Regions from separate parts of the Brevundimonas sp. FV1ps31S genome, predicted to be linked through region 2. Evidence: predicted binding sites of a transcription regulator. Region 2 holds the regulator's gene; the other holds the start of a gene.
The links. Region 2 encodes HrcA, which represses chaperone genes, less so after heat shock. Its sites were predicted from a motif close to GTTAGCANTCNNNNNNNNNGANTGCTAAC; they were not measured.
Positions count from the first base shown of each region.

Region 1: groES (co-chaperone GroES) is a predicted target of HrcA. The motif match lies at 5,630-5,658, and genes of this name have one in related genera.

Region 1 is NZ_CM178735.1:3,510,602-3,521,461, reverse strand. It holds gene ACVPT3_RS16890 (hydroxymethylglutaryl-CoA lyase) at 1-879, opposite strand, end outside; gene ACVPT3_RS16885 (ArnT family glycosyltransferase) at 876-2,552, opposite strand; gene ACVPT3_RS16880 (glycosyltransferase family 2 protein) at 2,629-3,369, shown strand; gene groL (chaperonin GroEL) at 3,573-5,219, opposite strand; gene groES (co-chaperone GroES) at 5,270-5,557, opposite strand; gene ACVPT3_RS16865 (hypothetical protein) at 5,861-6,298, shown strand; gene zigA (zinc metallochaperone GTPase ZigA) at 6,348-7,568, opposite strand; gene ACVPT3_RS16855 (DUF1826 domain-containing protein) at 7,665-8,249, shown strand; gene ACVPT3_RS16850 (DUF4260 domain-containing protein) at 8,250-8,627, opposite strand; gene pgi (glucose-6-phosphate isomerase) at 8,624-10,231, opposite strand; gene ACVPT3_RS16840 (hypothetical protein) at 10,345-10,821, shown strand.
Region 2 is NZ_CM178735.1:3,638,314-3,649,173, forward strand. It holds gene ACVPT3_RS17435 (dienelactone hydrolase family protein) at 1-288, shown strand, start outside; gene ACVPT3_RS17440 (S8 family peptidase) at 522-2,606, shown strand; gene grpE (nucleotide exchange factor GrpE) at 2,695-3,282, opposite strand; gene hrcA (heat-inducible transcriptional repressor HrcA) at 3,327-4,385, opposite strand; gene rph (ribonuclease PH) at 4,486-5,211, shown strand; gene ACVPT3_RS17460 (hypothetical protein) at 5,277-5,732, shown strand; gene pnp (polyribonucleotide nucleotidyltransferase) at 5,799-8,036, opposite strand; gene rpsO (30S ribosomal protein S15) at 8,282-8,551, opposite strand; gene truB (tRNA pseudouridine(55) synthase TruB) at 8,624-9,556, opposite strand; gene rbfA (30S ribosome-binding factor RbfA) at 9,678-10,133, opposite strand; gene ACVPT3_RS17485 (DUF2459 domain-containing protein) at 10,199-10,860, opposite strand, start outside.

The sequences.
Region 1 (10,860 bases), 130 kb from region 2:
GGAGGGCGCCGGACGGCCCAGGGCCTCGCCGATCCAGTGGGCCGCGGCGATCAGCCGGTCCAGGTCGTAGCCGGTCTGGAACCCGCCGCGCTCCAGCATATAGACGAGATCCTCGGTGGCGATATTGCCGGTGGCGCCGGGCGCGAAGGGGCAGCCGCCTATGCCTCCGACCGAGGCGTCCAGCACGTCGATCCCGGCCTCGACCCCGGCATGGGCGTTTGCCAGGCCCGTATTGCGGGTGTCGTGGAAATGCAGGCGCAGGCGCGCCTCGGGCGCGGCCTTGCGGGCGGCCTCGACCTTGCGGGTCACGGCCCAGGGGTCCCCGGCGCCGATGGTGTCGGCCAGGCCGATCTCGCCCACGCCCAGTTCGGCGATCGCCCCGACCATGTCGGCGACCTGACCGACCGAGACCTCGCCGTCGAACGGACAGCCCCAGACGCAGGAAATCATCGCCGACAGCGCCGGGGCGCCTTCGGAGGCCTCGGCGTTGTGGCGACGGCCCACGATGTCGCCCAGCATGGCCAGTTGATCCCGCACTGACAGGCCCTGGTTCTTCAGGCCGAAACCGTCGGTCGCCGCCACCGAGACATTGACCTCGTCCACTCCGGTCGCCAGGGCCCGGTCATAACCCTTGCCGTTCAGCACCAGGCCGATGCGGCTGCGGCCCGGCTCGGACGGCAGGGCCGCCATCACCTCTTCGGCGCCCGCCATCTGGGGCACATATCGGGGATGGACGAAGGAGACGGCCTCGATCCGTCGCGCGCCGGCGGTCTCCAGCCGTCGCGTCAATTCGGCGCGGACGGCCGGCGCCAGCACGGTCTTCTCGTTCTGCAGCCCGTCGCGAGGACCGACCTCGACGATCTGGATGACACGGCTCATCGCGTCGCCGCCGCGCCGCCGGCCGGAGGGGGCGCATAGACGGTCAGGTTCATCTCGTCCCCGCCGGAATAGTTGTAGCCCCGCACCACGCCGACCGCCCGGGCCGATACGCCCAGCCGCCCGGCGGCGTCGCGGAAGGCGTCGGCGTCGCGGGCCTCGACGATGGCGGGCCGGCCCTCGCTCAGGGCGCGGGCGGCGCCCCGGGGGTCGGTCAATTCGGTGTCGCGTCCGGTCAGGAAGACGAAACTGGGTTCATGGAAGCCCGTGATGGCGACTGGGCCCGGCGTGCGACCCTGACGCGGATGCAGGTCGGCGGCCTCCAGCGTCTTCTCCAGCCGGGGGGCGATGGCCAGGGGCCGCAGCTGGCGGATGGTCCCGGCCAGGGCGCCATGGGCCACGATCCCGAAGGCCAGCGAGGCGACGAGCGCCGCCACGGGCGCCCGGTTGATCAGGAGGAAGGCGCCGATGGCCGCCGCAGCCAGGGTCGAGACCACGGTCACGGCCGCCCAGGTCTGGGCCGTCGAGGTGCCATAGACCGTCAGTCCATAGACGGTGATGGCGATCACCAGCAGGCCGGCGAACAGGGCCAGGACGGCGCCGGCGAGGCGCGAGACCTTGCCGATCGGCCGCGCCAGGGCGGCGGCGGCCAGCAGGGCCAGGGCCCCGAAGGTCGGCAGGGTGTAGTGCCACAGCTTGGTCGGGGCCAGTTCGAACATCAGCCAGGCCGGAACCAGCCAGCAGACCAGGAAACGGACGGCAGGCTCGGCGCGGCGGCTCCATCCGGCGGCGACGGCGGCGGGCAGCAGCAGGGTCGCGGGGAAGAAGAGCAGGGGCGCCAGCAGCAGGTACATGCCGGGGAAGCCGGCGTGGCTTTCGTGGGCGCCGGCGATCTTGGGCGCCAGGTCGCCGCCGATGGCCTCGCGCCAGAAGCCGCCGTCGGTGGCGATGGTGATGGCGATGGCCCAGGGCCCGACCATCAGGGCCACCAGCGGCAGGCCCCAGCCCCAGCCCAGTCGGCCCAGCCATTTCACGTCGCGGTCCCAGATCGACAGGGCGAGGATCGCCAGGGCGACGACCAGCAGGCCGATCGGTCCCTTGATCAGGATGGACAGGCCCAGTCCCAGCCAGAACAGCAGCTTGTGCGGCCGGATCGGCCGCTCGCCGGCCCGGGTCGCCATATAGATCCGCGCCAGGGCGGCCATGGCCAGGGTCGTGGCCCCGCACAGCATGGCGTCGGTCTTGGCGATGCCCGCCTCGGTCGACAGGAGGAAGGTTGCGCCCAGGATGGCCCCGCCCATCAGGCCGACCCGGTTGCCGAACAGGGCCGCCCCGGCCCAGGCGGCGGCCCAGGCGGCGAGCATGGCCCCCAGCAGCGAGGGAATACGGTAGGGGGCGATCTCGCGGTCCTCGACGTCCGAGGTCAGCGACACGGCGGCCGCCTGCAGCCAGTAGATGCCGACCGGCTTCTTCCAGCGCGGTTCGTCCTGATAGCGGATGTCGACATAATCGCCGGTTTCCAGCATCTGCGACGTGGCCTGGGCGAACCGGCTCTCGTCGCGGTCCAGCGGCGGCAGCAGCAGCAGGCCGGGCAGGCCCGCGACCAGCGTCAGCAGGGCGGCGAACAGCGGCCCCCTCCAGCCGGCGATGCGGCGATCCAGATCGAAAGTCTTCATGCGGCGATCCTTACACGCGGACCGGCCCGTCGTCAGCCGTCTCCCATAAGCCGTCCATCTCGGCTATGGAGCGGCGATGACCGTCGCAACTCCCGAACTCATCCCCGCCGTCTCTGTCGTCGTGCCCGTCCACAACGAGGCGGGCGCCGCCGTGCCCCTGGCGCGCGAGATCGCCGCCGCCTTCGCGGGCCGATCCTATGAGATGATCTTCGTCGACGACGCCTCGCGGGACGCCACCCTGGCCGAGCTGAAGGCCGCCATGACCGAGCTTCCGGCGCTGCGGGTGCTGGCCCACGCCAGCAATGCGGGCCAGAGCCGGGCCGTGCGCACCGGCGTCCTGGCGGCGCGCGCCCCGGTCGTGGTGACGATGGACGGCGACGGCCAGAACCCGCCGGCCGACGCCCCGCGCCTGGTCGAGGCCCTGCTGGCCGCCCCCGCCGACGTGGGCCTTGTCGGCGGCCGTCGCGCCAAACGCCAGGACAGCGAGGCCAAGCGCCAGGCCTCGATCTGGGCCAACCGCATCCGCCGCCGCCTGCTGGGCGATGACGCCGACGACACCGGCTGCGGGCTGAAGGCCTTCCGTCGCGACGTCTTCCTGCGCCTGCCCTATTTCGATCATATCCATCGCTATCTGCCGGCCCTGATGATCCGCGAAGGCTTCCGCAACCAGTATCTCGACGTCGACCACCGCCACCGCGAGACGGGCCAGTCGAAATACACCAACTGGGGCCGGCTGCGGGCCTCCTTTTCGGACCTGCTGGGCGTCATGTGGCTGAAGACCCGCTCGCGCCAGCCGGGCGCGATCTCGGAATTCTGACATTGGCGCAGGCGGCGTTCGGGCCCCCTCCGTCTCGCCGCTGTGCGGCGATCCACCTCCCCCAAGGGGGAGGATTTCGGTCATCGCATTCCTCCCCCCTTGGGCGAGACAGAGGGGGTGCGTCGTCGGGCGCCGGCGCCAAACAAAAAGGGCGGGACCTCTCGGTCCCGCCCTTCTGCATTTCAGCCTGAGCTGGAGTGGACTTAGAAGTCCATTCCACCCATGCCGCCCATGCCGCCCATGTCAGGCGACGAGGCGCCGCCCAACTTCTTGGGGGCGTCGGCGACGGCGGCTTCTGTGGTGATCAGGATGCCGGCCACCGAAGCAGCGTCTTGCAGGGCCGTGCGGACCACCTTGGCGGGGTCGATGACGCCCATCTTGACCAGGTCGCCGTATTCTTCGGTCTGGGCGTTGAAGCCGAACGAGGCGTCTTCGTTTTCCAGAACCTTGCCGACCACGATCGAGCCTTCGACGCCGGAGTTTTCGGCGATCTGACGGATCGGAGCCTGCAGGGCGCGACGGATGATGGCGATGCCGGCGTTCTGGTCGGCGTTGTCGCCCTTGACGTCGGCCAGGATCTTGGAGGCCTTCAGCAGAGCGATGCCGCCGCCCGGAACGATGCCTTCGTCAGCCGCGGCGCGCGTGGCGTTGAGGGCGTCGTCGACGCGGTCCTTCTTTTCCTTCACTTCGACTTCGGTCGAACCGCCGACGCGGAGAACCGCGACGCCGCCGGCCAGCTTGGCCAGACGTTCCTGCAGCTTTTCCTTGTCGTAGTCGGAGGTGGTGTCTTCGATCTGGCGCTTGATCTGGGCCACGCGGGCTTCGATGGCTTCCTTCTCGCCGACGCCTTCGACGATGGTGGTGTCGTCCTTGGTGATCGAGACCTTCTTGGCCTTGCCGAGCATGTCGAGGGTGACGGTCTCGAGCTTGATGCCCAGGTCTTCCGAGATGACCTGGCCGCCCGTCAGGATGGCGATGTCTTCCAGCATGGCCTTGCGGCGATCGCCGAAGCCCGGCGCCTTGACGGCGGCGACGCGCAGGCCGCCGCGCAGCTTGTTGACCACCAGGGTGGCCAGGGCTTCGCCTTCGATGTCCTCGGCGATGATCAGCAGCGGACGGCCCGACTGCACCACGGCTTCCAGGATCGGCAGCATGGCTTGCAGCGAGGTCAGCTTCTTCTCGAACAGCAGGATGAGGGGCTCTTCGAGAACAGCCTCCATCTTGTCGGCGTTGGTGATGAAGTAGGGCGACAGGTAGCCGCGGTCGAACTGCATGCCCTCGACGACGTCGACGGTGGTGTCGGCGGTCTTGGCTTCTTCGACGGTGATCACGCCTTCGTTGCCGACCTTGGCCATGGCCTGGGCGATCAGTTCACCGATTTCCGAGTCGCCGTTGGCCGAGATGGTGCCGACCTGGGCGATTTCCGAGTTGTTCGAGACCGGCTTGGACTTGGACTTGATCTCTTCCAGGACCAGGGTCACGGCCTTGTCGATGCCGCGCTTCAGGTCCATCGGGTTCATGCCGGCGGCGACGGCCTTGAGGCCCTCTTGCACGATGGCCTGAGCCAGAACGGTCGCGGTGGTGGTGCCGTCGCCCGCCTTGTCGTTCGTCTTCGAAGCGACTTCGCGGATCATCTGGGCGCCCATGTTCTCGAAGGCGTCTTCCAGCTCGATCTCTTTGGCGACCGAGACGCCGTCCTTGGTCGAGCGCGGTGCGCCGAAGGACTTCTGGATCACGACGTTGCGGCCCTTGGGACCGAGCGTCACCTTGACGGCGTTGGCGAGGACGTTGACGCCGCGCAGCATCTTGTCGCGCGCGTCGGTGTTGAAATGTACGATTTTAGCGGCCATGCGGGCTGCTCCTATCTAGATGGATTGATTGAAGAAACGCGAACGGGTGCTTAGGACAGCACGCCCAGGACGTCGGATTCCTTCATGATGATCAGGTCTTCGCCGTCGATCTTCACTTCCGTGCCCGACCACTTGCCGAACAGGATGCGGTCGCCGGCCTTCAGTTCCAGAGCATTGACCTTGCCGGTCTCATCGCGAGCGCCGGGGCCGACGGAGACGACTTCGCCTTCCTGCGGCTTTTCCTTGGCGGTGTCGGGGATGATGATCCCGCCCTTGGTCTTGGATTCTTCTTCAACGCGCTTGACCAGCACGCGGTCGCCGAGCGGACGAAACGCCATCGGTTCTCTCCTTGTGTTCCCCCGGACGGGGGCGACTTGAAAACGGTGGGCCAGCCTCCCTTCGATCACCGTTTTGGCAGCCGACCGACGAGAGTGCTAACGCGAGCGGGAGTTAGTCAGAGCCGGGGCCAGCGTCAAGGCGAGCCGCCACTCCGGGCGTGCGAAACTTCCGCGACAGGTGAACCCCAAATGAACGGCCGGCTCCGGGCCTGTTCAAGCGGGGACTGGCAGAACCGTCTCAACGCTGGAGCCCGTCCAAACCCGGACGCGCGAAACCCGGCCCGAAAATAAAAGGAGACGACCATGTCCAAGATGCTGAAGATCACCGCCGTCGTCGCCGCTCCGGTCGTGGCCATGACCCTGATGGCCGCCCCGGCCTCGGCCCAATCCTACCGCGACCGTGATCGCGGGGACGACAACACCGGCCGCAACGCCTTGATCGGCGCCGCGGTGGGCGGCCTGGCCGGCGCCCTCTACGGCAACGGCGACGGCAGCTATATCGCCGGCGGGGCTCTGGCCGGCGCGGCCCTGGGCGCCGCGGCGTCCAATCGCGGCTCGGGCTGCGAATATTATCGCGGCGGCCGCTGCTACCGGAACCAGGGCCACTGGGAACGCGAGCACGGCATCAACAGCCGCGACCCGCGCTGGGAGCAGCGCCGCGACTATCGCGACTATCGCCGGGACCAGCGCTATGACCGCCGGGATGACCGCCGCGACTACCGCCATGACCGCCGCTGGTAAAAGGCGGGTCGGATGAAGAAGGGGCGTCCTGCGGGGCGCCCCTTTTTTGTTACGCCGCGTCCTGGCGGGGTCCCCAGTGTGGGAAGGGATCCTCCAGTTTGGCCCAGCCCTTCGGGCCGCGCTCCATATCGAACCTGGTCAGCAGGGCGGCGTCGAACAGGGAGGTCAGCAGGTCGCGGTTCATGTCCTTGCCGATCAGGACGATCTCCTGACGGCGGTCGCCGTAGGGCTGACGCCAGACCGCCTCGATCGCCTTCAGCCATTCGGGATTGTCGTCAGGCCAGCGCTCGCGCGGGGCCGAGGCCCACCACAGACCGCCCCACTCATGCTCCGTCACCGCCCCAGCCTGGCTCCAGGATCCGACATAGTCCATACGGTTGGCCAGCCAGAAGAAGCCCTTGGAGCGCCAGACGCCGGGCCATTCGCGGTTCAAAAGATCGTAGAGACGCTGGGGGTGGAACGGCCTGCGCGCCCGATAGACGAAGGTCGAGACGCCGTATTCCTCGGTCTCGGGCGTCACCTCGCCGCGCAGGGCCTGGGACCAGCCGGCGGCCTGTTCCGCTCGGTCCATGTCGAACAGGCCCGTGCCGATCACCTCATCCAGAGGCACGGCGCCCCGCACCGCCTCGATGATCCGGGCGCGGGGATTGAACTGGGTCATCATCGCCTTCAGCGTCCCGAGCTGGGTCGCATCGAGCAGATCGCACTTGTTCAACACGATGACGTCGGCGAACTCGATCTGGTCGATCAGCAGATTGGCGACCGTGCGCTCGTCGTCCTCGCCCAGATGTTCGCCGCGGGTCTTCAGCCGGTCGGTCGAGGGATAGTCGCGGTGGAAGTTGAAGGCGTCCACCACCGTGACCATGGTGTCGATCCGGGCCAGGTCCGACAGGCTGAAACCGTCCTCGTCGCGGAAGTCGAAGGTGGCGGCGACCGGCATGGGTTCGGAGATCCCGGTGGATTCGATCAGCAGACAGTCGAACCGACCCTCGCGCGCCAGCTTGCCGACCTCGATCAGCAGATCCTCGCGCAGGGTGCAGCAGATACAGCCGTTGGACATCTCCACCAGCCGTTCCTCGGTCCGCGACAGGTCCGCGCCGCCGCCGTCGCGCACCAGGGCGGCGTCGATGTTCACCTCGCTCATGTCATTGACGATCACCGCGACCCGCAGCCCGTCGCGGTTCGACAGGATGTGGTTCAGCAGGGTCGTCTTGCCGGCCCCGAGGAAGCCGGACAGGACGGTGACGGGCAGTGTCTTGAACTCGGACACGAAGGCGCTCCACGGCTGCTGCGCCGAGCTTGACCACAGCCGGGCGACTATGAGAGTTACGTTATAGTATAACACGCATAGTCAGCAAGGTTTTCCATGGCGGTCGGCTCAGTCGTCCAGGGGCAGGCGCCCACGGTCTTCACCACCCTGTTCGAGCCGCAGGTGCGGATGGCGATCTGGTCGAGACCCAGCCCCATGCCGCCCGACACCCCGCCTCCGGCCGACTTCACCGCCGACTGCGACGGGCGCTGGATCGCCCCATCGGGTCCAGCGCCCGAGTGGTTGCTGCAGGATATTCAGGGACTGGGGGAGATCGTGGCGGCGATCAGCGGATGCGAGACCTGGCGGGCGCGATGCGAGACCGTGACCCGGCGCGCCTGCCCGCGTTTCCACCAGGACGCCGTTCCGGTGCGCTTAATCGTCGCCTATGAGGGGCCGGGGCCGGAATGGGCCTTCGCCGGCGAGATCGGCGAGGATCTGGACGGGCGCAAGACCGGCACGCGTCGTCGGGTCCGCACCCTTCACCCCGGCGACATCGCCATCATCAAGGGCACGGCGCCGGGCTGGGCGGCCTGGCCGGAGTTTCCGGTGGTTCTGCACCGCTCGCCGCCGGCCGGAAGACGCGCGCCCCGGCGCGTCCTGACGATCGACGCCACGCCGGACTGCGAGGAACGGGTTTGATCAGGGTCGCGAACGGGCGCGTCCGATCAGGCCGAGATGAGTCACGCCAAAGGCTTCAGGCGATTTCAGACCATATCCCAGGGCGCGGTCCAGGCCGATATGGACCAGCCAGATCAGCGCCACGGACGTCGCTGACGGAATGGACGCTGCGACCCCCACGCCGCCCAGCAGGAGAGGTCCGATCAGGCTGTGCGCCAGATTATAGACCAGGGCGCCGAAACGCGGCCCCGCCAGATAGGCCGCGAAACTGACGTCGGGAACGAGAAACAGGACGGCGAACAGTATCCAGCCTGCGTCCATATGGGCGTAGGCGACGAGGCCGGCGCCGAACAGCGCCACGCCCTCAAGCCTTTGCCAGGCTGCTGCGACGACGCTCACTGAGACAGACGCCTCATCAGGCCGGCCGTCGAGGGGTCCAGATCGGCGGACGGTCCGCCGGCGGCCACGTCCTTCAGGATCGCCTTGGCCAGGACCTTGCCCAGTTCGACGCCCCACTGGTCGAAGCTGTTGATGTCCCAGATCACGCCCTCGACGAAGGTCTTGTGCTCATAGAGGGCCAGCAGGGCGCCCAGGGTCTCGGGCGTCAGACGGTCCATCAGGATGGCGGTCGAGGGGCGGTTTCCGGTGAAGGTCCGGTGGGGCGCCAGACGGGTCGCCTCTTCCTCCGACAGGCCCTGGGCCAGGCCTTCCGCCTTGGCGGCCTCGGTGGTCTTGCCCAGCATCAGGGCCTGGCCCTGGGCCAGGGCGTTGGACCAGAGGGGAGATTCCGGCGCGTCCGCATGGGTCTTGGCCACGATCACGAACTCGGCCGGGACGATCTGCGGCCCCTGGTGGATCTGTTGGAAGAAGGCGTGCTGGCCGTTGGTGCCGGGCTCGCCGAAGACGACGGGGCAGGTCTGGCGCGTGACGGGGGTTCCGTCGCGATGCACGCGCTTGCCGTTCGACTCCATCTCCAGCTGTTGCAGGAAGGACGGCAGGCGACGCAGGGCGTGGGCGTAGGGGGCGACGGTGCGGGCGGGCCGGTTCAAACCGTCGACGTTGAACACCTGGGCCAGGCCCAGAAGGATCGGGGCGTTCTGCTCCAGCGGAGCCGACACGAAATGGTGATCCATGGCGGCGGCGCCCGCCAGCATGGCTTCGAACGCGTCCCAGCCCAGGGCGATGCCGCACGACAGGCTGACCGCCGACCACAGCGAATAGCGGCCGCCGACCCAGTCCCGGAAGGCGAAGGTGCGGCCGCAGCCGAACTGGGCCGCCTTTTCCGGCGCCGCCGTCACCCCGATGAAGTGTTTCGTCATCCCTTCGGCCGGCAGGGACGCGGCCAGCCAGGCCTTGGCCGCCTCGGCGTTGGCCAGGGTTTCCTGGGTGGTGAAGGTCTTGGACACGACCACGACCAGGGTGGTTTCAGGATCCAGGCCGGTCAGGGCCTCGGCCATGTCGCGCGGGTCGATATTGGCGACGAAGCGCAGGTCGATGGCGGGGTCCAGAGGGCGCAAGGCGTCCCAGACCACGCGCGGCCCCAGGTCCGACCCGCCGATGCCGACGTGGACGATGGCCTCGAACTTTTTGCCTGTAGCCCCCGCCTCTGCGCCCGAGCGCACGGCGTCGGCATAGGTCTTCATGTCCGCCCGCACGGCGTCCACCTCGGCCGAGACCGGCTCGCCCAGGGCCTTGAAGTCGGCGCCGGCGGGGGCGCGCAGGGCGGGGTGCAGCACGGCCCGGCCCTCGGTCAGATTGACGGCCTCGCCGGCGAACAGGGCAGCGCGGCGGCCTTCGACGTCGCTGGCGCGGGCCAGATCAAGGCAGGCCTCGAAGGCGGCGTGGGTCCAGCTCTGTTTCGACAGGTCCAGATACAGGCCCGCCGCCTCGACCGACATCCGCGCCAGACGGCCGGGATCGGCGGCGAACTGGTCCACGATACGGGTCTTGCCGGCCGTTTCTGCGGCGGCGTCGAAGGCGGTCCAGGCGTCGTTGCGGGTCATCGGTCGTCCTCGGGAGGAGAAGTCTGGGGAGTGAAGGAAGGTAAACACTCGTTTACGGGTCGGGCGTATGCCGGTTCAACGTCCTAGCCGACGCTGAAACAGGAAGTCACCCCATGTCCTGCGGCCTTGCTCTCACGATCGCCCTGACCCTGTCCAATCCCGCCGTGGCCCTGGCGGCCGATCAGCCCCCTGCGGCGGCCGGCGCCCCCGTCTCCGTGGCGGCCGAGCCCCTGTTCGCCGACATCGTGGCCCGGTCCGGGAGGCTGAAGGCGATGGTCGACGGCTGGGCGGCGGCCAGGGCCGTCGACGACGCCGGCTTCTTCACCAGTCAGGCCTTCGCCGGCTTCAAGGCCCAGGCCGAACAGCTGGCGGCCCTGGACCTGCAGGGCCATCTGATCCTGAAGGAACGCGGCACGGACGGGGACCTGAAATGCATCCTGCGCGGCATTTCCGAGGACATGCCGAAAAAGGTCGAGGCGGTCCAGGCCGCGGCCACGCCCGCCGAACGCGCCGAAGCCCTGTCGGACCTGTCCTATCTGCTGAACGACAACGTCGAGGTCATCACCGCCCCGCCGCAGCCGGAAGTCTAGGGGCGAAACCCCGACTCCCGTGGGTTGCGGGGGCGACGG
Region 2 (10,860 bases):
CCGGTGCAGGTCTCGTCCGGCCAGCCCTGGCCGGTGGATCTGGCCGACGACCTGAAGGCGCCGGTCCTCGGCCTGTATGGCGGCCAGGACCAGGGAATCCCCCTCGCCAGCGTCGAACGGATGCGCGAGGCCCTGGCACGCGCCGGCCAGACCGACAGCCGGATCGTCGTCTATCCGGATGCGCCCCACGGTTTCCACGCCGACTACCGCGCCAGCTACGCCGAGGCGGACGCCAAGGACGGCTGGGCCAGACTGCTCGCCGCCTTCGACGAATCTTTAAGAGGTTGAATTGTTCCTGATGTGACACACTGCGGCGGGCTGTGTGTCATGGAGGGGTGAAGGTGGCGAATTCTCAGTGGCGTAGAGCGATCCTGCTGGGTGCAGGTCTGTTGTTCCTTCCCCTTGCGGCCTGTGGCGGCGGCGGCGGCGGGGGTGGAGCCGTGACGCCGGTCGTTCCGCCCCCTCCACCCCCTCCTCCTCCTCCTCCTCCGCCACCGCCACCCCCGCCGCCGCCGCCCTCGGTGACGTCGAGCGAATATCTGCGCAACTATGGCGTGGCCAATATGAAGGCCGAGGCCGGCTGGCAGGCTGGCGCCACCGGGAACGGCGTCACGGTCGCCGTGGTCGATTCCGGCGTCAGCAACAGCCAGGCCGATCTGGTCGGTCGCATCTCCAGCGCCTCGACCGACGTGGTTGTGGGCCGCAACACCCCCTATGTCGCGACCGACAGCCATGGCACCCTGGTGTCCGGCGTGATCGCCTCGAACTTCAACGGCACGGGCACGGTCGGCGTCGCTTATGAATCGACCATCCTGTCGATTCGCGCCGACATCTCCGACTGCGAGGATGAGGACGACGACGTCTGTTTCAGCAGCTCGGACCTGGTCCGGGCCCTGGACTTCGCCGTGGCCAACGGGGTCAAGATCATCAACATGTCGCTGGGCGGCGACGACCGGCTGGGCGCGGCCTTCGAGGCGGCCCTGCTGCGCGCGGTCGGTTCGGGGGCGGTCATCGTCGCCTCGTCGGGCAATGACGGCGAGGCCAATCCCGGCTGGCCCGCCCAGTATGCGGTCGATCCCCGCTTCGCCGGCGCCGTCATCGCCGTGGGCTCCCACGGCGAGACCAACCTCATGTCCGACTTCTCGAACCGCGCGGGGGTGACGGCCGCCGCCTATATTTCGGCGCCGGGCGAGGACGTCATCACCGGCTGCGACGGGACCAGCTGCTGGCGGATCAACGGCACCTCCTTCTCGGCGCCCCATGTCTCGGGCGCCCTGGCCCTGCTGATGGACGCCTTCCCCAATCTGTCGGCGCGCGAAGCCCTGGCCATCCTGATCGACACGGCGCGCGACGCCGGCGACGCCGGGACCGACATCGTCTATGGGCGCGGCCTGCTGGACATGGCCCGCGCCTTCCAGCCAGCGGGCGCCACCTCGGTTCCCATGGCCGACGGCGCCTCTATCGTCGCCGAGACAGAGCCGGGCAGTTTCGTCGGCCCGGCCTTCGGCGACGCCTTCGCTCGTCAGACCGCTTTAGGGACGGTGCTGTTCGACAGCTATGACCGGATGTTCGCGGTCCAGCTAGGTGCAGCCTATCCGACGGCGCCCAGCCGCTCTTATCAGGCGGCCCCGTTCGAACCCAGCCGCACGGCGACCACCCGGCTGGCCCTGCCCAACGGCGGCCGGCTGAACCTGACGGCCTCCCAGCCGCTCCCGACGCCCGAACCCATCGCCCCGCGCCATGACCTGACCGACGCCCCCTGGCTGGGCGACGAGCCCCGTCAGGAGGCCATGCTGGACCTGGAGATGGGCCGGCTGAGCTTCGCCACCTGGCAGGGCCGCGGCGGCGCGTCCTCGCCGTTCGACGGCGCAGCCGGCGACGGCTTCGCCGCCCTGGCCCAGGTCGATCACGCCGTGCGCGGCGCCGTCCGGTTCGGCGCCCTGACCCTGGCGGCCGAGAGTGGCGGCGGCGACCGCCGCATGCCCCTGCGCCGGGTCGAGGAAGAGGCCTCGACCTACAGCCGCGCCACCCTGGCCTGGCGCGGCGCCGACGGCGGCCTGTCGCTCAGCCTGGGCACCTTGGACGAGCGTCTGGGCCCGCTCGGCGCCTTCCTGCCGGGCGGATCGGACTTCGCCCTGCCGTCGCGGACCAACTTCTATGCGGTCGGCGGCGACTGGGCCCTGCGGCCCGGCCTGACCCTGATCGGCGAGGTCGGAATGGGCGCGACCGAGACGGAAGGCCGCTTCCTGTCGACGGACCAGGCGGCGATCAGTTCGAACTGGCGGCTGGCCCTGCTGACGGGGTGTACGGTCCTGTGCGACCGGATCAGCTTCACCGTGTCGCAGCCGCTGCGGATCGAGCGCGGGACCTTCTCGGCCTGGCTGGCGGACGTGCCAGTCGAATATTTCGACCCGCTGACCTATTCGCGCCGCAGCTTCTCGGCCACGCCCAGCGGACGTCAGATCGACTTCATCCTGGGCGGCGAGCGTCGGCTGTGGGACGGCTCAAGCCTCTCGGTCCAGGCCGTCGCCAGCCGCGAACCGCGCCATGTCGCCGACGCGGCGCCGGAGTTCGCCCTGATCGGCGGGTGGCGGCGCCAGTTCTGAGGGGGCTGGTGAATCGAGAGTCGTGAGAAAGAGGTGAGCGGCTTGCGGAGACACCGCAGCTCACCACTCACCATTCACGTCCTGAAGATCAGGCCTTGCCGTCGAAGGCCTGGCCTTCGGACGCCAAGGCGGCGCCATAGGGATTCGACGCCTGCGCGCCGGACCCCTTGGCCGCGACCACGACCATGGCCGGACGGATGGTGCGGCCGAACAGTTCGAAGCCGGACTGCATGGTCTGGAGCACGGCGCCGCCCGGAACCGTGTCCGACGGCTGTTCGATCATGGCCTGGTGCAGATGGGGGTTGAAGGCCTCGCCAGCCTCGGGCGCTACCCGCTTCAATCCATTGGTCTCGAACGCCTGAAGCAGGGCCTTCTGGGTCATTTCCAGACCTGTCACAAGGGCGACGGTCGGGCCGTCGGTGTCCTTAGGCGCGGCCATCAGGGCGCGCTCCAGATTGTCGGCCACGCCCAGCAGATCCTTGGCGAAGCGCTGGATGGCGAAGGCGCGGGCGTCGTTCTGCTGCGTCTCGGCGCGCCGCTTCAGGTTCTCCATCTCGGCGGCGACGCGCAGGGCGCGGTCCTTCCACTCGTCACGCTCGGCGATGACGGCGTCCAGCGGCGCCAGATTGTCGGCAGGATCGGCGTCCAGACCGTGTTCGGCGTTGGTTTCCGCCATGTCGGCGTCCAGTTCGTTGAAGTCGTCGTTAAGGGGCTTGTCGCTCACTTGTCGTTCCCGTCCAGCATCCGGCCCAGCACCCGGGCGGTATAGTCCACCAACGGAATGACACGGGCGTAGTTCAACCTAGCGGGGCCTATGACGCCGATGGCGCCCAGAACCCGCTGTCGGCCGCTCATATAGGGCGCCGCGATCACGGCGGAACCCGAAAGTGAAAACAACCGCGTTTCAGCGCCGATGAAAATTCGCACGCCTTGCGCCGAATCGACCCCGTCCAGCAGGCCGATCAGCTGTTCCTTCTGCTCCAGGTCGTCGAACAGGACCCGCACCCGCTCCAGGTCCGCCAGACCCTCGCCGTCCTGCAACAGGTTGGCGCGGCCCCGCACGATCAGGGCGCGCTCGCGGTCCGGCCCGCCGGACCAGGCGGCGAACCCGTCCTCGACCAGGCGGGCGGCGGTCTGGTCCAGCTCGCGCCGCGCGATCTCCAGCTCCTGGGTCATCTCGCGCTTGGCGTCGGCGAAGGGCCGGCCGCGTAGACGGGCGTTGAGGAAGTTGGAGGCTTCCACCAGGGTCGAGGGCGTGACCCCGGCCGCCAGGGTCATGATCCGGTTCTCGACGGTGCCGTCGTCGGCGACGATGACCGCCAGGGCCTGATCCCCGCCCAGAGCCACGAACTCCACATGTTTGACGCCGGACTCGCGCACGGGGCTGGACACCACGCCCGCGCCTCCCGCCAGGCCGGACAACAGGTTCGACGCCTCGTCCAGGGCGGATTCGAAATTCCGCCCCCGCCCGGCCAGCCGCCCGTCGATCTCTCGCCGCTCCTCCTTCGTCAGGTCGCCGATCTCCAGCAGGCCGTCGACGAACAGGCGCAGGCCCGCATGGGTCGGGATCCGTCCCGCCGACGTATGGGGCGAGGCCAGCAGACCGGCCAGGGTCAGGTCCTGCATCGTATTGCGGATCGAGGCCGGCGACAGGGCGATCCCGCCCAGCGACAGGGTGCGTGACCCGACCGGCTCGCCGGTCTCCAGATAGGATTCGACGATGCGTCGGAAGATGTCGCGGGCGCGCGCATCCAGCCCCGCCAGTCCGGCAAGAGCCATGCCCGGGGATTGGGCGCCGTCGAACGGCGGGGTTTTGGGGGCATACAGGCTCACGGTTTCAGGATAAGCACCGCGGCCTCGGCTTCCAAGGACTCATCTCATGCGCCATTCGCAACGCACCGACGACCAACTGCGTCCCGTGACCATCGAGACCGGGGTCAACCGCTATGCCGAGGGCTCGTGCCTGATCACCTTCGGTCACACCAAGGTCCTGGTGACGGCCTCGGTCGAGGAGACCATCCCGGGCTGGATGCGCGGCAAGGGCCAGGGCTGGGTCACCGCCGAATACGGCATGCTGCCTCGCGCCACCCACACCCGCGGCCGCCGCGAAGCCGCCGCCGGCAAACAGACGGGCCGGACGCAGGAGATCCAGCGCCTGATCGGCCGCTCGCTCCGCGCCGTCGTCGATCTGAAGGCCCTGGGCGAGCGCCAGGTGGTGCTGGACTGCGACGTCATCCAGGCCGACGGCGGCACCCGCACCGCCTCCATCACCGGCGCCTGGGTCGCCATGGCCTCGGCCCTCAACTATCTGCGCGACGAAGGCGTGCTGAAGTCCGACCCGATCCTGGACCAGGTGGCCGCCGTATCCTGCGGCGTCTGCGACGGCGTGCCGGTGCTGGACCTGGACTATGAAGAGGATTCCGAGGCCGAAGCCGATTCCAACTTCGTCCTGACCGGCGCAGGCCAGATCGTCGAGGTCCAGGCCACCGGCGAGAAGCGCGGCTTCTCCCGCGCCGAGTTCGACCGGCTGTTCTCTCTGGCCGAGATCGGCTGCACCGAACTGTTCGCCCTGCAAAAGGCGGCGCTGGAGGCTGTGCGCCGATAAGAGGTTTCGCGCGTTCAGGGAACGGGTCATCGTGTCGGTGACCCGTTCGACGTCCCGGAGACCCTATGCGCGCCTCCCTGTTCGCCTGCACCGCGCTCGCCGCCGCCCTGGCCTTGTCCGCCTGCCAGCCGCGCGCCGAGGCGCCGGCCGAACCGGCCGAACCGGCCCCTGCGGCCGCTCCCGCCGCCTCGGCTGCGGCGCCCGCCCAGCCGCCAGCCCCAACTCCATCAGCCCTACCTGCGCCAGCCCAGCCTCCGGCGTCGCCTCAGGAGCCTCAGACTGGTATCCCGGAGGGACCGGACATGAGGCCGGAACGGGCGCCCGCCAGCGACACCCCCTGTCGCGCGCAGATCGGCGAGGCCGCGGCCGCACGCCTGGTCGAGCGGTGTATCCAGGTCAGCCCCGCGACCCGCCCGCCGTGCAACGTCGCCAATCCTTGTGACCTGATCCAGGGGGAAATCGACCGGTCCTGCAAGCTGTGGGAACGGGACGGTGATGCGCCGGCGGAATGCCGCTCCTGACTCAAGCCAAGAAAAAGGCCCCGCCGTCGCCGGCGGGGCCTTTCTGTTTTCGGACGAGCCTAGGGCTTAGTCGCGACGACGACGACCGCGATCGCCACCGCGATCACCGCCGCCTTCGCGCTTCGGACGGCCGCCGGTGTCGTCCGACAGGGGCTCTTCGCCGCGCCCGGCGCGTTCGGCGTTGATCTTGTCGGTCAGGTCTTCACCCGTGGTTTGATCGACGACCTTCATCGACAGCTTGGTCTTGCCGCGATCGTCGAAGCCCAGGAACTTGACCTTGACCTCTTGGCCTTCCGACAGGACGTCGGCCGGGTTGGCGACGCGTTCCAGAGCGATCTGGGACACGTGGACCAGGCCGTCCTTGGCGCCGAAGAAGTTCACGAAGGCGCCGAAATCGACGACCTTGACGACCTTGCCGGAATAGATGGTTCCGACTTCCGGTTCCGAGGCGATGGACTGGATCCAGGCCTTGGCGGCGTCGATCTTTTCCTGGTCGTTGGCGGCGACCTTGATGGTGCCGTCGTCGCCGATGTCGATCTTGGCGCCGGTCTTTTCGACGATCTCGCGGATGACCTTGCCGCCCGAACCGATCACTTCACGGATCTTGTCGACCGCGATCTTGATGGTTTCGATCTTCGGCGCATGCTCGCCCAGTTCGGCGCGCGGCGCGTCCATGGCCTTGGACATCTCGTCCAGGATGTGGAGGCGACCGGCCGAGGCCTGGGTCAGGGCCTGCTTCATGATCTCCTTGGTGATGCCGGCGACCTTGATGTCCATCTGAAGGCTGGTGATGCCTTCCGAAGTGCCGGCGACCTTGAAGTCCATGTCGCCCAGGTGATCTTCGTCACCCAGGATGTCCGACAGGATGGCGAACTCGCCCGACGGCTCCAGGATCAGGCCCATGGCGATGCCCGAGACCGGACGGATCAGCGGCACGCCGGCGTCCATCAGGGCCAGCGACGAACCGCAGACCGTGGCCATCGAGGACGAGCCGTTCGACTCGGTGATCTCGGAGACCAGGCGGATGGTGTAGGGGAAGTCTTCCTTCGACGGCAGCATCGGACGGATCGCGCGCCAGGCCAGCTTGCCGTGACCGATTTCGCGACGGCCGGGCGAACCCATGCGGCCTGCTTCACCCACCGAATAGGGGGGGAAGTTGTAGTGCAGCAGGAAGCTTTCCTTATAGGTGCCCTGCAGGCTGTCGATGTATTGCTCGTCCTCGCCGGTGCCGAGCGTGGCGACGACCAGGGCCTGGGTTTCCCCGCGCGTGAACAGGGCCGAACCGTGGGTGCGCGGCAGGACGCCGACTTCCGACACGATGGCGCGGACCTTGTCCAGGGCGCGGCCGTCGACGCGGTGGGCGTTCTCGATAATGTCGCGACGCAGGACGTCGGCTTCGCATTCCTTGAAGGCGGCCGCGAACTTGGAGCTGTCGACGCCCTCGGGGTTCTCGTCGGTTTTCACCAGGGCGGCGGCGGCGGTCTTCTTGGCCGCATCGACGCCCGAACGACGGTCATATTTGCCGGGGTGGGTGTAGGCGGACTTGATGTCCTCGCCGACCAGCTTCTTGATCGAGGTGACGACGTCGGAGTGGTCTTCGGCCTGGAAGTCGAAGGGCTCCTTGGCGGCGTGTTCGGCCAGATCGATGATGGCGTCGATCACCGGCTGCATGCCGGCGTGGGCGAACATCAGCGCCTCGAGCATCTTCTCTTCCGACAGCTCCTTGGCTTCGGATTCGACCATCATCAGGGCGTCTTGCGTACCGGCGACCACCAGGTCCAGGTCAGAGGCCGGGATCTGGTCGACCGTCGGGTTCAGAACCAGTTCGCCGTCGATCAGGCCGACGCGCGCGGCGCCGATGGGGCCCATGAAGGGCACGCCCGAGATGGTCAGGGCGGCCGAGGCGGCGACCATGCCCAGCACGTCCGGATCGTTTTCCATGTCGTGCTGCAGCACGGTGATGACGACCTGGGTCTCGTTCTTGAAGCCCTTGACGAACAGCGGGCGGATCGGACGGTCGATCAGGCGGGAAACCAGGGTTTCCTTCTCCGACGGACGGCCTTCACGCTTGAAATAGCCGCCCGGGATCTTGCCGGCGGCGAAGGTCTTTTCCTGGTAGTTGACGGTCAGGGGGAAGAAATCCAGACCGGGCTTGGGCGAACGGCCATAGACGACGGTGGCCAGAACCACGGTCTCGCCGTAGGTCGCCAGCACGGCGCCGTCGGCCTGGCGGGCGATGCGGCCCGTTTCCAAGGTCAGCGGGCGTCCGGCCCACTCGATCGTCTTGCGTTTGATATCGAACATATTTCGTCTTTCGTATCCCGGACGGCGTATTCCGTGCGGGGTCCCATCATTGGGGGCGGATGCGTCGGCGTTCAGTCCTTCGATCCAGAGGTCGCCGCGCCATCGCGGTCGACCGGGAGAGGACCGGCATGGCCCTCGCAACTGCGCCGTAAGTCCTGCGGCGCACAGGTCGTCTCTAGTCGCACAACGAGGCGCGGACGTGACCGCCCGCGCCTCGAAAGCGTATTCTACACTGATCCGGCGCCTTAGCGGCGCAGGCCCAGCTTGGTGATGAGCGCCTGGTAGCGAGCGGCGTCGACCTTGACCAGGTGGTCCAGCAGACGGCGACGTTGCGACACCATCTTCAGAAGGCCACGACGCGAGTGGTTGTCCTTCTTGTGGGTCTTGAAGTGTTCGGTCAGGTTGGAGATGCGTTCCGACAGGATCGCGACCTGAACCTCGGCCGAGCCGGTGTCGCCAGCGGTGCGGGCGTTATCGGCGATGATCTCGTGCTTGCGTTCAGCAGTAACCGACATCGTAGTCTCCCTTGGTGGCCTACCGCGCTTTCGCGCTACTTGAGGCCGGGTTGGAGTCCCCTGATCAGGCGATCAGGAAAGATTGAAAACGCGGTCGGGTTCTAACCGGCCGGCCCGCAACTGACAGAGTGCGACGAGGGTCTGGCCCTGAAAGGCTGAAACCGTTCGCGAACCGTCCGACAGACGGGTCTTGAGGGTTTCCACCTGACGGGGGAGCAGAACGATCGGGCGTCCCTGCCGAAGCGAGAAGGCGTCCTGATCCGTCACGGCCAGCTCCGGGATGTCGTCCAGGGCGGTCGCAACGGGAAGCAAGCCTTCCGAGGCGGCGCCCCTATGCACCAAATCCTCGAGAAAATCCAGCGTCACGGCGTTTTCGGTATGAAACGGTCCCACCCGCTCGCGCCGCAGGGCCGAAACATGCCCCTCGGCGCCCAGGACGGCCGCCAGATCGCGCGCCAGCGACCGGACATAGACGCCCTTGCCGGTGCGGATGGTCAGTTCGACATGGTCGGCGTCCGGCGCGTCCGTGACCTCGGCCGAATGAATGGTGACGCGGCGCGCCTGAAGCTCGAACTCCACCCCGTCTCGCGCCAGGTCATAGGCGCGGGCGCCGTCCACCTTGATGGCCGAGAAGCGGGGCGGCGTCTGGTCGATCTCGCCGATGAAGGCGGGCAGGGCGGCCTTCACCGCCTCGACCGGGGGGCGAACGTCGGACCGGCCGATGATCTCGCCTTCGCGGTCCACGCTGTCGGTGGAGACGCCCCAGTTGATGGTGAAGCGATAGACCTTCTGCGCCTCCATCATCATCGGCACGGTCTTGGTCGCCTCGCCGAGCGCAATGGGCAGGATGCCGCTGGCCAACGGATCCAGCGTCCCGGCGTGACCGGCCTTCTGGGCGTTGAACAGGCGGCGGATGCGGCTGACCGCCTCGGTCGAGCCCATCTCGAACGGCTTGTCCAGGCAGACCCAGCCGTCAACGACGTCGCCCTTCTTCTTGCGGGCCATTATGCTGGGCCTGTCGCGCTAAGCGCTACTTGAGGCCGGGACGCTGGGCCTACCGCGCTTCGGGCTACTTGAGGCCGGGACGCTGGGCCTATCGCGCTAAGCGCTACTTGAGGCCGAGCCATTAAGCGTCGCCCTCTTCGTCGTCGCGGCGTTCCAGGTCGGCGCGGACGCGGGGGTCTTCGAACAGGCGGTCGATATGGCTGGCGGCGTCGAAGCTTTCGTCGTGGCGGAAGCGCAGGTCGGGGGTGAACTTCATGTCCAGCCGGCGGCCCAGCTGGCCGCGCAGGAATTTGGCGTGGACGTTCAGCGCCTTGATGATCTCGCTCTCATGGCCCGTGGTCGGGGCGGCCTCGACGCCGGCGCCCAGGGGTTCGACGAAACAGGTGGCGTGTTTCAGGTCCGGCGACAGGCGAACCTCGGTCACGGTGACGGAGACCCCGACCAGGGCCTCGTCGTGGATGTCCTCCTCGCGCAGGATGTCGACCAGGGCGTGACGGATCAGTTCGCCGGCGCGCAGCTGACGTTGGCTGGGACCGGCCGGGCCGGAGGAGTTGCGGGTATGCTGTTTGTGGGCCATCGGCCGCTCCTTCTTGTTCGCCCGCCGGGGCTCGGACCCGGCCGGATAAGCGAAAGTCGGGCGGTCTAGGCGCGTGGAGCCGCCCTGTCCAGTTCCGCCGCTCTGACGGACCGCATCACTTCGGCTGAGAAGACCGACCGGGCGGGACGGATCGTGACGCCGCCGGCGTTCAGCACCCCGGCTGTCCAGTGGTTGCAAAGGTGCAGGATTGAGAAGGTTTCTCGGCCGGCGAAGAAGCGGGCGTCATCGCCGGGGCGGGCGGCGGCGACACGCGGGGCGCCGCTCGACAGGTCCAGCGAATCCTCGATCCGCCCCGCCATGCGGTCGAAGGCGACGGGCGTCAGGCTAAGGCTTACGCGGCGGTCGGCGACGTATCCTTCGCGGGGATCCTGGCGCTCCGGGTCCAGCATCAGGACGGACGGATTGCCCGGTCGGAAGAAGGCGCGCGCGCCGTCGGGCAGGCGGTCCGAGATCGGGCTTTGATCGACGTAGAAGGTCGCGTCGCCCCAGCCGATCAGGATCCAGTCGCCCGACGCCAGGGTCGCAACGGCCTGTCCCAACGGCCCCCCGCGCGCTTCGAGAGCCGCGCGGGGTATAGCCAGGTCGGTGTGGAAGCCGTTGTCGAGCAGATAGACTGCGACCGGTGGGTCGGCGTCTGGCGGGACAGGCGCGCCCGGCCGGGTCCAGGTCAGCAGGGCGGCGACTACGCCGATCACAACCGCCAGGG